Regions from separate parts of the Paenibacillus sp. FSL R7-0179 genome, predicted to be linked through region 3. Evidence: riboswitches for the same ligand, from Rfam matches in the RefSeq annotation. Region 3 holds a riboswitch; each other region holds the start of a gene.

Region 1 (2,197 bases), on a different contig from region 3:
CCGTGCAGGCTGTGCTGGTTCCAGCGGATATTCATGTACCCGCAGCTGTTCCTGCTGGGGATCGCCACCTACCGGGCGGACAAGCGGATCATTCCTTATGTGCTTCCTCTTAGTCTGATCGGGGGCTGCATCTCTATTTATCACTATGCAGAGCAGAAAATTCCCGCCCTTAGCAAGGTGCTTCCCTGCACCATCGGCGTACCGTGCAACAAGGACTATCTGAATTGGTTCGGATTTGTAACGGTCCCTCTGCTTGCACTTATAGCCTTTGCCTTAATCTCCATTCTGCTCTGGACAGGACGCAAGGAGGAGCCTGCGGAGTAAGAAGCTGAGGGGCAGAAGGAAGAGAAGAGAATGCCCTTAATTTTAGCAAAAAATAATATACAAAAACCCTGTAAAATCACGTGTTAAAGGGATAATGAAAGAGAATGAAAGACCAAGACATACCGGATGATGAATTTGGTTGTTTTGAGTGCTTTTCATTCTTTTTTCATTTGTTTCCACGCTTTACGGAAGACGCGTTGTAGCTTAATATTAGTCCTTGTGAGAAGTTGAATATGCGCTGAATTTTCCGGATGGAAAAACGGGGGAACCACACTTTGGCCAAGGCCAAAAGGGGTGAATCGGAACGGGCCGCAAGGGCCTGTAACCGTAGGGCTACCACAGTCCGAATCCGCCAGCTAACCTCGTAAGCTACAAGTGGGATAATGACCATGCACTCTAAGGCATGCGGATCATTTCCGTATGCTTATTTTGGTGCCTGCATTTATGAAATCCACTTATGAAAACAGCGCAGGGAAAGCCCGTTTCAACTTAACCAAGAGAGGAACTGTTACTACAATGGTAAGCAAGGTAAAACGACTATTGATCGGGCGTCCGATGAAGTCGAACGAACTCGATCATGAAAAGTTATCCAAGGTGAAAGCACTGGCTGTCCTGTCTTCTGATGCGCTCTCGTCTGTAGCCTACGGAACAGAACAAATTCTAATCGTACTGGTGGCCGCCGGGTTCACCGCCATCTGGTACTCCTTGCCAATCGCATTAGCCGTATTGGGCCTGCTGGCTATTCTGATTTTGTCCTACCGGCAGACGATCTTCGCTTATCCCCAGGGCGGGGGCGCGTACATTGTCGCCAAAAGCAATCTTGGGGTGCATACCGGCTTACTGGCCGGCGGCTCGCTGCTGGTGGATTACATTCTGACGGTGGCCGTAAGCGCCTCGGCGGGGACGGATGCGATCACTTCAGCTTTTCCAAGTCTGCATAATCATAGTGTCCTCATAGCGGTATCTGTTATCGTACTCTTAACGATTGTTAATCTGCGCGGGGTGACCGAATCGGCTTCGTTCATCGCTATCCCGGTCTATCTGTTCGTCGTCTCCATCTTCGTGCTGATTATCGCAGGGATCTTCAAATATTTAACTGGCGGCGCTCATGCGCAAATTCCTGAGATTGGCTCGGCGGTGTCGAACGTGAGTATGTTCCTGCTGCTGAAGGCATTCAGCTCCGGCTGTTCGGCTCTGACCGGGGTTGAGGCTGTCTCCAATGCGATTCCTAACTTCAAAGCGCCGGCGGAGAAAAATGCAGCCAAAACGCTGATGCTCATGGGCCTCATTCTCGGGGTGATGTTCACAGGCATTACGCTGCTCGCTTACTGGTACGGCATTATGCCCGATGCGAAGGCCACTGTGGTCTCACAGATTACCGAGTCTACCTTCGGCCGCGGCGGACTGTACTTCTTCATTCAGGGGATTACGGCGGTTATCCTGTTCCTGGCAGCCAACACGGCGTACTCAGCCTTCCCGCTGCTGGCGTTCATGTTCGCCAAAGACAAATATCTGCCCCATGCCTTCATGGTGCGCGGCGACCGGCTGGGCTTCTCCAACGGTATTATTTTCCTCGGCGTGATGTCGGCAGTGCTGGTAGCGGCATTTCACGGGAATACGGAAGGACTCATTCCATTATATGCAGTAGGGGTATTCATTCCGTTCACGCTGTCGCAGCTTGGCATGATGGTCCAGTGGTACCGGACGAAGCCGCAAGGCTGGCAGAGCAAGTTCGCTGTGAATACGGTGGGGATGCTAACTACATTAACGATCACCATGATCTTCATCATCACCAAATTCTCCAGTGTGTGGATGGCCTTCATCTTCCTGCCGGTTGTCATTATTGTGTTCCACCGGATTCACCGTCATTATA
Region 2 (2,197 bases), 580 kb from region 3:
GACGGTGTTGTCATTGGCGACGCCTATGGCTACTTGACGCTCATTGACCTAGAGGGGCGGGAGCTGTGGCGTTATTATGCCGGAAGCACTATATCAGGCTTAGCTGTCAATGCGGATGAGACATTGCTGGCCGTGGGGACTTATGGAGGGATGCTGCATTTCCTGGACCTTCATGCCACCGAGCGTAGCGGCTATGAGATTACAACAGGAGCCGTTCGTGAGGTGAAGCGGATTATTGCCTGGAAGAATCAGAAGGTTCCGCTGTGGTGGTAGTCTAATACAAGGGGCCTTCATCCCCACCGCCGTCTGCCAAAAATAAAAAACAGCGCTTGAGCGAGATAAATGGCGGATAATCTGCTACATATAGGTGTTTTGGCTTTCCTATGCGCAGCTATTCAGGCATTTGCTGAAAACAAGGCGAATAGCACTCTTTTCCATTTTTACAAACCCCCTCCGAAGAGAGTATGATTCGTGTTGAAAGCAAATGAATGCATTCATGAAAATGAGCATATGCATGCACGCTGAATTTCCGTCATGTGGAAAACGGGGGAACCATCCGGCCGTCAGGCCGACTTGGGGTGAATCCGAAGGAGAATGCCACGCGCAGGTCTCCGGCAGGTAGGGCGACTCTCACCGTCCGAATCCGACAGCTAACCTCGTAAGCGTAAGGAGAGAGTCCTGATCCGCCAAGCTTTTGTGCCAGGCGTCTTACGCCCTGTTACCCACAACCGCAGGCAGAGGTCCTCCTCTGCCTGCGGTTTTTTGCGCGCTGGAATGAACTGCACAGTATAGATTCTGAAAGGAACGTGACCACATGCCTGACCCCTTACCGCCCAAACTGACAGCTGCTGCCGGGTTCAACCACTACACCCAGCAATATAGCGGTCCCGTCTATGCGCTTAGCTGCCTGCTGCTGGACAAAGGCGCCCGCGCCGAACAAGCAACCACCGCCACCTTCGCTGCCCTCCATCCACTGTGGCTGAAGGGCAGCCTCACTGGAGACAGCGCTGCTGCGTCTGCTTACAGAGAGTGCATCCGCCAATGTGCCGCGCTCGCGCGGAACCATAGCCGCTCCGCTTCTGTGCTCAACTGGGACGATCACGTTGCCAGTGCCTTATGGTACGGCATCCAGCTCCCCTTGCCCGACATCAGCCAGATCCTGGAGTGCAGCATCCCCGAGCTGAAGGCCCGGCTTAGAGGAATACGCGAACAGATGGCAGCCGCACATTCGGCCTTGCCTGCGGTCCACCGCCCTTCGGCGGGATGAGACTGGGAATAACGCGGGATTCGTGGGATACAGGAATGAGTGCGGCGGAACGAGTTGGCTGTGGCGGAATTAGGATACGGATGCGGCAGAAGGAGTCTGATGTGGCGGAATCAGGATACGGATGCGGCAGAAGGAGTCTGATGTGGCGGGCGGGCTGCGGACTACAAATCCGCTATTTCGGCAAATGAGACTGTTCTGAAGTCCATGCGGACTGAGAGGCGCTTAATTAACCCATTCTGCCTCATTTGGCGCTCCAAACAGCCCGTTAACGTCCTCTCAGTCCGCAACGGGGAGATAATCGGTCTTTTTCACAAAATAAAGGCCTCTGAGTCCGCCTACAAAACAAAATCCGCCCCTCAAAATGGGGCTCTGGCTTCGATGATGACTGAGGTACTTTGCGGGACCCCACAGCATATCAAAAAAAGCCGCAGCATCCGCCGCGACTTAGTCCTTGACTCTCAGCGCCATCACGCACCCATACTGTGCCTGGCTCACCTTTCATAGCTCAACCATCCCATGAACCGATCCTGTCTCCGCCAACTGTTCAGTACATAGAACTCAGCTCTTGCCTTTCCCGCTCTTACCACCCTTGCCGCCCTTGGCAAACCGCCAAAAAGCCATACAGCAGCCGAGTAATCCGGCTCCCAGCATTAGGGTCTGTAACGCCCCCAGCCATGTCGACTGATCCGAGGGGATCAAGCTGCTGACAATAATGAGCAGGATAGAGGCCCCAACCAGCATTGGGGTTTGTCTGCTTTTCTTCACAACCATTCACCACTCCTGTTAGTAATTCTTCACTCTATAGTACTCGAAATCAGCGAAGGAGTCATGCTGGTGGGCATCAACAGAACCGATGAAATTGAACAAGCCTGTAAATCCGCCGATCTCCCCCGGCTCCCCGTTCACGCCTTCATCCGACAGATAGAGAGC
Region 3 (2,197 bases):
AAAATGTGTCTTGATTTGGGCTTCCATCTTTCTTTTGGAGGACCGATTACGTTCAAGAATGCACGTGTGCCCAAAGAGGTGCTTGCCCAGACTCCGCTGGACCGGCTGTTGATCGAAACCGACTCCCCATATCTGACTCCGCACCCCTTCCGGGGCAAGCGAAATGAGACTGCTCATGTGAGACTGGTAGCGGAGGCGGCCGCGGCAATAAAAGGGATTGAATTACAGGAATTGGCGGAAATTACGTATGCGAACGCACTGGAACGATTTGGAATACTCTGAAAACGGGAGTAAAAGCGGTGAAAAATGAAGTATAGCGGATATATTAAACTTTTATAACGGAAAAACGGCCGATTATTACAATATTTTAATCATTTTTTTACGTAAACGTGGTTGAATCGTCCTTTACAACATGTATCAAAACAGGATATCATCTTTTCAGTGCAGTGAGCTGTTGTAACTGTGACAGTCACTAATTTCATGGATCGTCTCGCTGAGTCTCCGGAAGTGGAGAATGGGGGAACCAATAATGCTCTGCCGCATGAACGTACAAGAGTACTAACGCAGAATTGCCGCAGGCATTATTTGATTTCTTTACGTGGTCTTGGGGTGAATTTGAGGGCAACCGCCGTGAGCGGGTGACCTGAGATAGGGCGTCTCTCTTATGTCCGAACCCGACAGCTAACCCCGTAAGCGCAAGTAAGAGAGGAAACCTCGTGCATAAGCATTCCGACGTATTCGACACCGGGAAGCCACGAAAGAGTCCTCTATGAACTCTTTTTTAGGCTTCTTTTGTTTTGAATAATGAGGATGCTCCCGGCATACTGTTATATAACAGATCTCCGGAGTACCTATGCCGAGCAGGCGATCCATGAGCAGGAAACGCTGAAGCAAGTGCGGGCGTATCCTGTTGCAAACTCAAACCTAGTTTCGTCAGAAATGATACAGTCTACCTTGATATAACTTGGACGACGGGGCTATGTAAGGAGGATGGAAAGAGTGGGCGTATTCCAACCAGAGGTATCCCATGATTCGCAATCATCCAGCAGGTCTTTCGCATTACGGTTGAAGCAAGTAAATCCCCGCGTAGTTTTACTTGCCGGTGTGGCATCGATTGTTATCGCACTGTTAATACTGCTGTACGTACACGGTCTGAGCAAAAAAGAAATTACCCTAGTAATAGACGGACAGGTACAGACACTGGAGACGCGGGAAACGCTGTTCAGTGATGTGCTGGCTAAGGAACAGATTACGCTGCAGGCGCATGATGAATTATCTATTGGCCTTAGTGATGAAATAAAAGACGGCGACCGTATCGTGATTAACACTGCGCAAAAGTTCGCTCTTACCGTAGACGGAAAGACCGAGACGTTATTTACGACCGAGGATACCATTGGTCAGGCCATCAGCAAGCTGGGCTACAGCCTGGAAGGCTTAGACAAGATTTACCCTTCGCTAGACACCGCAGTATCTGCAGACATGGAAATCAAAATTGTCCGGATTAACAAGCATGTGGTCCAACGGACAACTAATTTGCCTTTCCGGGTCATTAAGACAGCAGACCCCTCATTGACCAAGGGAACCGTAAGAGTGGCACAGGCAGGTAGGCCTGGCGTAATGATTCAGCACATCGAGAAGATCTATCAAGATGGCGAGCTGGCATCCATGCGCATGATCGGCAAGGAAGTACAGACGGTTACCAAGGACAAAGTCATTGCCATTGGAACCAAGCCGCTTCCTAAGCCCGTCGTAGTTACTGCCAAAGTCTCCAAACCTGTAACAACCTCCAAGTCATCTAAAGCCAGCGCAAAGGCCAGCAATGTTACCAGTAAGGCTGGTGTGGATTTCGAGTATAAAAGAATGATCAAAAACGTATCCATGACCGCGTATTCGTCGCAGGAACCGGGTATTGGAACACGTACTGCCTCCGGCACACGCGTAACGGAAGGCCGCACTATAGCTGTAGATCCCAGTGTTATACCAATTGGCTGGTGGGTGTACATTGAAGGATTAGGGTTTCGCCGAGCAGAGGATACCGGCGGTGCCATCAAAGGCAACAAGGTGGATGTCTATTACGATTCGCTGAGCCATGCCCGTAATTTCGGCCGCAAGTCGCGCACACTTTATGTGATCGGACCTGTGAAGCCGGAGCTGAACTAAAAGTAATGTCTTTTGCAAATTAACGGTTAATACGATA

The links. Region 3 has a riboswitch for cyclic di-AMP ahead of MKX63_RS04200 (3D domain-containing protein). Riboswitches for the same ligand answer to the same signal wherever they lie in the genome.
Region 1: linked by a shared signal. The riboswitch ahead of MKX63_RS29635 (APC family permease) and the one ahead of MKX63_RS04200 (3D domain-containing protein) in region 3 are both predicted to bind cyclic di-AMP.
Region 2: linked by a shared signal. The riboswitch ahead of MKX63_RS01655 (hypothetical protein) and the one ahead of MKX63_RS04200 (3D domain-containing protein) in region 3 are both predicted to bind cyclic di-AMP.

What each region holds. Positions count from the first base shown of each region.
Region 1 is NZ_JBBOCC010000002.1:3,069,120-3,071,316, reverse strand. Features, by position in the region: gene MKX63_RS29640 (disulfide oxidoreductase) at 1-324, shown strand, start outside; cyclic di-AMP (ydaO/yuaA leader) riboswitch at 551-711, shown strand; gene MKX63_RS29635 (APC family permease) at 841-2,197, shown strand, end outside.
Region 2 is NZ_JBBOCC010000001.1:396,457-398,653, forward strand. Features, by position in the region: gene MKX63_RS01650 (WD40 repeat domain-containing protein) at 1-273, shown strand, start outside; cyclic di-AMP (ydaO/yuaA leader) riboswitch at 510-679, shown strand; gene MKX63_RS01655 (hypothetical protein) at 815-1,267, shown strand; gene MKX63_RS01660 (hypothetical protein) at 1,826-2,032, opposite strand; gene MKX63_RS01665 (family 43 glycosylhydrolase) at 2,051-2,197, opposite strand, start outside.
Region 3 is NZ_JBBOCC010000001.1:977,325-979,521, reverse strand. Features, by position in the region: gene MKX63_RS04205 (TatD family hydrolase) at 1-282, shown strand, start outside; cyclic di-AMP (ydaO/yuaA leader) riboswitch at 482-711, shown strand; gene MKX63_RS04200 (3D domain-containing protein) at 1,000-2,160, shown strand.